Regions from separate parts of the Clostridium aromativorans genome, predicted to be linked through region 2. Evidence: riboswitches for the same ligand, from Rfam matches in the RefSeq annotation. Region 2 holds a riboswitch; each other region holds the start of a gene.
The links. A riboswitch is a leader RNA that binds a small molecule or an ion and turns the genes downstream of it on or off. The one in region 2 is predicted to bind S-adenosylmethionine.
Positions count from the first base shown of each region.

Region 1: linked by a shared signal. The riboswitch ahead of LN736_RS10030 (DUF2325 domain-containing protein) and the one ahead of LN736_RS11020 (hypothetical protein) in region 2 are both predicted to bind S-adenosylmethionine.
Region 3: linked by a shared signal. The riboswitch ahead of LN736_RS16470 (homocysteine S-methyltransferase family protein) and the one ahead of LN736_RS11020 (hypothetical protein) in region 2 are both predicted to bind S-adenosylmethionine.

Region 1 covers NZ_JAJJPB010000011.1:67,469-70,758, reverse strand. Annotated here, with positions in the region: gene LN736_RS10035 (MerR family transcriptional regulator) at 1-1,159, opposite strand, end outside; SAM riboswitch class I at 1,391-1,517, shown strand; gene LN736_RS10030 (DUF2325 domain-containing protein) at 1,614-1,904, shown strand; gene LN736_RS10025 (succinylglutamate desuccinylase/aspartoacylase family protein) at 1,934-2,476, opposite strand; gene LN736_RS10020 (ABC transporter ATP-binding protein) at 2,509-3,290, opposite strand, start outside.
Region 2 covers NZ_JAJJPB010000013.1:41,374-44,663, reverse strand. Annotated here, with positions in the region: gene LN736_RS11025 (DNA topoisomerase III) at 1-975, opposite strand, end outside; gene LN736_RS11020 (hypothetical protein) at 1,235-1,666, opposite strand; SAM riboswitch class I at 1,891-1,994, opposite strand; gene glpT (glycerol-3-phosphate transporter) at 2,091-3,290, opposite strand, start outside.
Region 3 covers NZ_JAJJPB010000032.1:7,587-10,876, forward strand. Annotated here, with positions in the region: gene LN736_RS16465 (O-acetylhomoserine aminocarboxypropyltransferase/cysteine synthase family protein) at 1-609, opposite strand, end outside; SAM riboswitch class I at 730-839, opposite strand; SAM riboswitch class I at 970-1,055, shown strand; gene LN736_RS16470 (homocysteine S-methyltransferase family protein) at 1,466-3,290, shown strand, end outside.

The DNA of each region.
Region 1 (3,290 bases), on a different contig from region 2:
TCAACTTGTTTTTAGAATAAAATTTTAGGGCTTTTCCTATAAATTTTGATGCACCGCTTCCATATCTTTTATCTGTTGCTTTTATAAATTCAGGACTTGATAAATAAAAATCTGCCATATACCCAAAATAATTTTCTCCTTCATCTACTTTCAAAGCTTCATTTATTTGCCTGGTTTCATTTGCTATTTCAAAAACAATTTGTTGAATCTCTCTTGAAAAAGGATCTCTACTTAAATCAGATACAAGCTTTTTATATAATGTATCTATTTTAGGCAAATTATTTTCAGAATAAATTTTCAAAGCTTTTCCTATAAATTTAGACGCACCGCTTCCATATTTCTTATCAACTTCTTCTATCCATTTAGGAAATACCAAATAAATTTGCACCATACTGTGCCAGTAATAATCTCCCATATCAGCTTTAAAAACTTCATAATCCTTTTTAACTGTATTAGTTATTTCTTCAGCAATCCGTTGAATTTCCCACGAAGAAGGATCTTTACTTAAATCAGATACAAGTTTTTTATATAGTTCTTTTAATTTAGGATTCCCGTCATAAAGACAATCTTTCTTAAACTCATCAATCTGTTCTGCTTTAGTTAAAGCATCACTATTTAAATTTTTCTTTAAAGCTTCAGTGAATTTTTTTATACTTCCATACTGCTTTATAGCGTCTTTAGCAATTTCACTTTCCTTAGTTTTAACTTTTTCAATAAATTCATCAAATTTATCTATGCTTCCCCACTGCCTAATTACTTTAGTCTTATTTTCTGTTTTAAATTCTTCTAACACATTATAATATTCGGTCATATCAAATTCCTTAAAACTCATCGTGCTTTCTCCCTTCAACGTTTTATTTATAAGTCCAATTAATTCGTTTAATCTATTGCGTTTCAAAACAAGCAGTTTTTTCTGATTTTTTAGTGCCTCCATTTTATCAAAGCTTGGTTCTGTCATGATTTTTTTTACTTCCTTTAAAGGTAATTCAAGCTCCTTAAAAAATAAGATCTGCTGTAAAGCTTCAAGAGCCCTGTCATCATAAAGCCTGTAACCTGCCTCTGTAATTTTACTTGGTTTTAACAATCCTATCTCATCATAGTAATGCAGTGCGCGCACACTTATTCCCGTCAAATCTGAAACCTGTTTTACTGTTCTCATTTCCACACCTCAAAATCTGATTTTAGAACTATCACTATTGTCTAATACTCTGCCGGCTGTAATCTTTGTTGATATAAATAATCTCTACATATATATTGCACTATGACGCGGAGTCAGAGTCAATACTTTTTGAAAAAATTCAATTTTAAAAGGTTCTGACTTATTTTCAATATTTATTTGCATTATCAATCATATTGTAGTATAATAAAGCTCATATAACTTAATAAGGTTCTCTTATCAAGAGCGGTGGAGGGACTGGCCCTTTGAAACCCGACAACCGGCATCAATTTTTAGATGTATCGGTGTCAATTCCTGCAAAGTGAATTAAACTGTTTTAAGTCACTTTGAAAGATAAGAAAAATACTAATTCTATAACCTGCTATCAAAAGCTATTTTTCTTATAAAAGGAAAATAGCTTTTTTATATTACAAAATAAAAATTGGAGGTATGTCTGATGGGGATTTTAGTGGTAGGCGGAGACAGAATTGAAAAAATAAAAAACAAATTGAGGGAAAACGGATTTAATAAAATAGTACATGTTACGGGGAGAAAAAAAGGAGACAGAAAAATAAAAATTCCATCAAATACGGATATAGTTGTGGTTCTTATAGACTACATAGGGCATAATATGGCTGAAATAGTAAAACAACAATCAAAACGAAATAATATCACAGTAATGTTCTGCAAACATTCCTGGTCCAGCATAAACAAGAACATAAATACTTACATGAAAAAGACATCATAGCAATAACTATTCCGAAATATTTGTTTCTTTCACCATTTATCTATCTGGCCACAATCTACATTCTCTCCGTAAGCCACCATGGGGCCACCCCTGATAATAGACAAACTGACAACCTGATAGAGCAGAATTCCATCTGCTTCAGCAACACATATTTCCAGTACATTTCCAAAATAATCCTTAATCCAGCCTAATATTTCTCCTTTTTTCAAGGTATCTCCTGCCCTTTTTGTCGGATACCAGCATCCCGTGTGTGATGCATTTTTGTAAATTACATTTTCTACATCTACAGGTTTATAGATTTTCCCAGAGATCTTTCCCTCCAGAATTTTAAGATAACGCAGCACATTTCTAACATCTTCTTTTCCCAATTCCACTTCTTCTTTTGACCAGACACCTGTACATCCTCTCTCAATCAAAATACTCGGAATACCACAGGAGCCTGCATAATTATAGGAACCCCCGCTGCCATGTGGAGAACGTACCAAACAGGGAACATCCACCACTTCTGCCATGGCCTTTGATTTTTCAACAACTTCCGCTGCAGCTGCTCCCACATAATATACATAAGGCATTAACTCTTCATAATATGTACGCAGCCTATACATTATTTATCAAATAAGTGACAAGCCACTAAATGACTTTTTCCTATTACTTTTAATTCAGGCTTTTCTTTCAAACATACATCACTGCATCTTTCACACCTGGAGCTGAAACTGCATCCTGGAGGTAGACAATAAGGACTTGGCGGCTCATCTTTAATTATTTCTATTCTGCTGTTATCAGCTTTTTTAACAGACAGCACGGATGACAGCAGGGCTTTTGTATAAGGATGGCATGCACTTGAAATGAGTTTACAGCTGTCAATAATTTCAACAATTTTTCCAAGATACATAACCACAACCCTATGACTTATATTTTTTACCACTGCCAGATCATGACAGATAAAAATATAGGACAATTTTTCTTTCCTCTGCAGATCCTCGAGGAGAGAAAGAACCTGCTTTTGTACGGAAACATCCAGGGCTGAAGTGACTTCATCACATACTATAATTTCAGGTTTTAAGGATACCGCCCTTGCTATTGCCACTCTCTGCCGCTGTCCTCCGCTCAGCTGATGGGGATATCTATCTGCAAAATTTTCACTCATGCCAACTGCTTCAAGAAGCTCTGCCGCTTTTTTACGGGCACTGTGCTTATCTATGAGTTTAAAATTCAAAAGAGGCTCAGCTATAGTTTCCCGGACCTTCATCCGGGGATTGAAGGTTTCAGAGATATCTTGAAATATCATCTGAATTTTCCTCCTGTTCTGCCTCAATTTTTCTCCTCTTAAATTGGTAATATCCTGATTTCTGAAAATAATTTTTCCGGAAGTAGGTTCTTCAAGAT
Region 2 (3,290 bases):
AGTTTCAAACACATCTGTAGAAATATACCTGGAATCAGTTCTTGGATAAGTCAATATCTTATAGTTTTCATAAAGTCTCTGCATTATTGAAAGTGTCTCTTTAGCTGAATAGTTGAATATCCTGTTGGCATCTCTCTGAAGTTCAGTTAGATCATACAGGGCCGGTGAAAATTTTCTTTTGTCATTTTCCACTACATCAACTACAGTACAAATCTTACCATTGATTTTCTTTACAATGCCATCTGCCTTGTCTTTATTAAAGATATTTGCCCTGCCGCTTTTTCTATCAACCCATTTCAATTTAAACTTATCGGATTTAGCAGTGATTTCATAATAATCCTTAGGTTTAAAATCATTTATTTCTTTTTCTCTGTTAACTATCATGGCCAGAGTTGCAGACTGTACTCTCCCTGCAGTAAGCTGTGCATTATATTTGCAAGTGAGGGCCCGGGTTATGTTAAGTCCTACCACCCAGTCCGCTTCTGCCCTGCACTGTGCAGCTCTATACAGATTATCATATTTAGAAGAAGGTTTTAAATTTTTAAATCCATTTATTATGGATTTATCCGTCTGTGAGGATATCCATAACCTTTTAAGAGGTTTTTTTATTCTGGCCTTTTCTATTATCCACCTGGCTACCAGTTCTCCTTCCCTTCCAGAATCCGTGGCAATTACTATTTCCCCTATATCCTTTCTATTCATCTGAGCCTTAACTATATTAAACTGTTTTCCGCTTTGCTTTATAACTACCAGCTTTAATTTTTCTGGAAGCATCGGCAGGTCTTCCAGGTTCCAATTCTTATATTTTTCACTGTAGACTTCCGGATCCGCCAATGTTACCAAATGCCCGAGTGCCCAGGTCACTACATATCTGTCTCCCTCCAGATAGCCCGAGTTTTTTCTATTACACCTAAGTACCCTAGCCAAATCCCTTCCTACAGAAGGCTTTTCAGCCAATACCAATATTTTGCTCATACTTATTTCCTTTCATCATAGATTAAACTTCAAAAAATTAGAGATAGCATTTCCAAACTATCCCTTATTCTATCTATTTTATTATAATATTTATAATGGTTATTTACAAGCTAAAAGGCTGCAACCCGTCCGTTACTACTAATAAAAAAATACTACCCATCTATAAACGGATAGTATTTTTTCACTTCAACAATTGCATACAAAATTTGACTCTTATCACTGCTTTTTTTAAAACACAAGATATAAGAAATTTTTAGTTCTAGATTATTTTTCTCAGTTTTTCCGATGATTTGACATAATCACACAAATTCATATATTTTACTTTCAATTTATACACAGTATAGTTCTTTAAGTTTCCATTTCGAATATATTTCCCCTTATTTTTACCGCCTAAGGCCTTGAATACTCTATAAATTTCAGTAGAATATATTATTTTAGTCAATTTTCCAGAAACACATATTCTCTTAAACATCTTATACTTCTCAATTTTACTTTGAAAGTAAACATTGACTATAGAATCATTTTCAACATTCCCGATATCCTTATCTACAATAAAATATATATCTGTACAATCATTTATAAATTCAGCTATATTTATAATATATTTTTTATCAGTTTTATCCAATGTTATAAAATATGCCTTCTGGGACTGATCTATATATTTCATCGCATCATTTAATATTGCACTCATTTTCATACCCCTTTCCCACTAATATTTGCCGCAATATTTATAATATTGATTTTATCTTTATGCTATTAAAAAAAGATTAAATCTTACTTATTCGCAGAATTCAATCCTTACGGATAAGTTCAACTTAACCTCTAGTTTTCTAGTTAGTCAACTAAAATATTAAATTTACTCATAGAGTCAAAAAACTTCCTATGGAGAAACCACAGGAAGTTATATCCTTTCATTTCTCATCTCTCAGGTTAACCTGCTGGAATTGGCACCATTGAATAATATAAATTCAGGTTGCCGGGTATCATAGGGCCAGTCCCTCCACCTCTCTTGATAAGAATCAATATTTAATTATTACAATTATATATTACAATTATCAAAGTATTTTGTCAATACTAATTTTTATTTTTGTGTTATTAATTTGTAATAATGTCACCTAGGAAGCTGCCGTTTGTTTATCATCTGTTGACCTGTCATGCACATTCCAGGTAAAGCTCAAGAATATTATAGACAAAATGCAGGATACCATAAGAAGAATAAATCCTCCATTCCAGCTGAATTTATCCACTATACTTCCCATAGCTACCTCAGCCAGGACCTCGCCTCCCATATATCCAAATAAACCTGTAAATCCAGCCGCAGTTCCCGATGCGTTTTTAGGTACCAAATCCAGTGCACTTACTCCTATAAGCATAACAGGACCATATATAAGCGCTCCAATAGATGCCAAAGCACAGTTAATTGCTATTGGGTTACTACTCTTCCAATATACAAATACTGCTATAGTTACACCTATCATGCATATTATTCCTATAGGTGCACGTCTCCCATGAAATACTTTATCACTTATCCAGCCCACTATTATTGTTCCAGGTATGGCCGCATATTCAAAAAGCGCAAAGGCAATGGAAGAGCTTCTAGTATCAAAATTTCTCACTTCCTTCAAATAAGTGGGAACCCAATTTATAACTCCATACCTTACAAGGTATACAAATATATTTGCTATGGCAATGTACCAGAGAAATTTATTATTCAGAACATATTTAAACAGTATCTCCTTACCTGTCATCTGTCTCTCCCTGTCATCTACATTTACATCAGGGTAATCATTTTTATACTCTTCTATAGGTGGAAGGCCAACGGACTGAGGCATGTCCCTGGCAAATATAATAAATAATATTCCCCCAACTATTGCAATAATTGCAGGCAGGTAAAAGACGCCCTTCCAATTTCCGAAAATAGAAACTCCTACCATAGCTATAACTGCTATAGTACCTCCTCCTACATTGTGTGCAGTGTTCCAAATGGACATTTTCACTCCACGTTCTCTATCTGAGAACCAATGGGTCATAGTCCTTCCGCAGGGAGGCCATCCCATTCCCTGAAACCATCCATTTAATAACATCAATATAAACATCAAGGTTATACTGGACGTAATAGGGAAAAAGAGATTTACAACTCCTGAGGTTATAAGTCCTAAAGCTAGAAAATATCTGGGATTTGCTCTGTCTGAAACATTTCCCATTACAAATTTGCTTATTCCATAGGCAAGCCCAAGAGCTGAAGCCACAAATCCCAACTCAGTCTTTGTAAATCCCTCTTGTATCAAATAAGTCTTTGCCAATGCAAAATTACT
Region 3 (3,290 bases), on a different contig from region 2:
TACATCTGCCCCGTATTCTATTGGTCTTACCAGGTATGGAGTACCAAAAGTATTATCTATGATAAGTGGTATTTTATTTTCATGGGCTATATTTGCCACTGCTTCTATATCCAGTACATTTATTCTCGGGTTTCCTATGGTTTCAGCATAGACTGCTTTTGTATTGTCCTTGATTGCTTTTCTGATATTTTCAGGATCATCAGGATCTACAAATGTTACGTCGATTCCAAGTTTCTTTAAAGTTACTGAGAACAATTCATAAGTTCCACCGTAGAGGGTGCTGGCTGAAACTATGTTGTCCCCTGCATTTGCCACGTTTAATATAGAATATAATATTGCTGCCAAACCTGATGCTGTAGCAAGACCTGCACTTCCACCTTCAAGAGCTGCTATCCTCTGTTCAAATACATCTTCTGTGGGGTTCATTATTCTTGCATAAACGTTTCCTGGTTTTTTAAGCTGGAAAAAGTCTGCAGCTTCATCTGCATCTTTGAATACAAAAGATGTTGTCTGATAAATTGGAACTGCCCTTGCTCCCGTTGTTGGATCAGGCACTTGACCTGCATGTACCTGTAATGTTTCAAAACCTAATTTTCTCTCTTCACTCATTTTTACTTCCTCCTCATATTTCTTTATAATATATTAAATATTCTGGACGAAACTTCTATATATTTTGGCAAAATAAAAAATCTTCTTGTAGATGAGATACAAGAAGATTTTTCCTCATGCTCCTCATCTTTCAGGTTATACACCTGCTGGAATTAGCACCGTTGAATGAAAGTTATCATTCAGGTTGCCGGGCATCATAGGGCCAGTCCCTCAGCCGCTCTGGATAAGAAGTTCCGTATTTAATTGAGAAAATCATAACAGATCATGGGGGGGTTTGTCAAGGGGAAAATGAAAAAAAATGAAAAAATTTTATGTATTAAGTAATTGACAATTTCGATTTTAAGTATTAATATTAAAATATTCTTATCACGAGAGATTGAGGGACAGGCCCTATGAAATCCGACAACCGGCAATTGTGTATCGGTGTCAATTCCTGCAGAATAGAATCAAACAAGTTTTGCTGTTTATGTAAAAAAAGTTTTTAAGCATTGAACTTGTTATTTGCAGCATAGTTGATTTTAAAAGAATCTAAAGTTAACATGAATCTGCTGTGAAATTAATTCTGAAAGATAAGAAGGATTGGCTTTTTATGAAGTTATAAGCTGCTTTTCTTTCTTGTAGGAAGGCAGTTTTTTTATATGATTAATTGAAAATTCAGAGTCCCAACTATATTCAAATACCAAATCTGGCTGATTTTTATATATTGTGAATTGGATAAGTGTGGTGACCTTCGAATAGATCAATGTCTAAATGATAAAAAATGTATTATAATTATGACTATAATGTTAAAGAGAAATTAGTCGTCTATTATAGATATATGAGAAGTATAAGTTGTATTTGAAAAGGGGTGGAGTAAATGGTATTCAGAAATCCATTGGACAAATTTGATAAAAAATTTATTTTCTTTGACGGAGCTATGGGAACCATGCTTCAAAGATCAGGTCTTCAACCTGGAGAACTTCCAGAGATCCTAAATGTGACCAATGCTGAAATAATAAAAAAAATACATAGAGGATATCTGGAGGCAGGAGCGGATATAATAATATCCAATACTTTCGGAGCTAATGAACTTAAGTACAATTCTTCAAATTATAATATAGAAGATGTTATTACGGCCGGAGTGAAAATTGCAAAGGAAGAGGCGGCCTGCATGGGAAAATTAGTTGCTCTGGATCTGGGTCCAATAGGCCAAATAATGGAGCCAGCAGGTAATTTGAGCTTTGAAACGGCATATAAATTATTTAAAAATCAGGTTATTGTAGGTAAAAAAGCTGGAGCAGATTTGGTTTTAATAGAAACTATGTCTGATCTTTATGAAACCAAAGCAGCTATTCTTGCAGCCAAGGAAAATACAACTCTGCCGGTGTTTTGTACAATGACTTTTCAGCAGGACGGCAGAACTCTTATGGGTACGGATCCCAAAACAATGGTGGTTACATTGGAAGCGCTTGGGGTGGATGCACTTGGTGTAAATTGTTCTCTTGGACCATCTGAACTTCAGGGAATTGTAGATGAAATATTGGAGTATTCATCTATACCTGTTATGGTGCAGCCTAATGCGGGATTACCTAGGTATGATGGAAAGAATACAATCTATGATATAACACCAGAAGAATTTTCAAGAAATATGGCTATTATGGCGAAAAAAGGAGTTAGAATTTTTGGAGGATGCTGTGGTACCGATCCTGAATTTATAAAAGCTACTGTCAGTGCCCTTGAAAATATACAGCCTATTGATATAAAAGAAAAGGACTATACTGCAATTTGCTCTTCTACCAATACTGTAATTTTAGGGGAAGGTATAAAGATTATTGGTGAAAGGATCAACCCTACAGGAAGAGAGATATATAAAAAACAGTTAAAAAGTGGAGATGTAAGCTATATAGAAAAAGAAGCTGTAACTCAAAAGGAAGAGGGAGCTCATATATTGGGACTTAATGTAGGACTTCCTGAAATTGATGAAGTTAAAATGATGGAAAAAGCTATAAAGGCTATACAAAAGGTAGTGCGATTGCCTATAGATATCGATAGTCCAAATCCTAGTGTATTGGAGGCGGGAGCTAGAGTATACAATGGAAAGCCCATAATAAATTCTGTTAATGGAAGAAAAAATATCATGGAGAAAGTATTCCCAATAGTAAAAAAATATGGGGGATGTATAATAGCACTTACTATAGATGAAAAAGGAATACCAGACAGTGCGGAGGGAAGAGTTAAAATTGCAGAAAAGATAATTAAAACTGCAGCCTGTTATGGAATTAATAAAAAGGATATAATAGTTGACTGTCTTACGCTTACTGCTTCGGCACAGCAGAGGGAAGTCATGGAAACGGTAAAAGCTGTAAAACTTGTAAAAGAAAAATTTGGAGTAAAAACTGTATTGGGAGTGAGCAATATATCTTATGGACTTCCAAGAAGATGTATATTAAATAGGACTTTTCTTGCTATGGCGCTTGATGCTGGTTTGGATCTCCCCATTATAAATACTCAAGATCAGGGGGTTAAAGATGTTGTAGCTGCTTTTGAAGTTTTGGCGAATCTGGATAAAGAAGCAGATAATTATATATCCATATATGGGAGCAAAAATGATGTATTATCCAAGAATGATAAAGAAGATAAGGGTGAAAGTGAAGGAGATTTGAAATCGGCCATTATTGACGGAATAGAAGATCGGGCTGTAA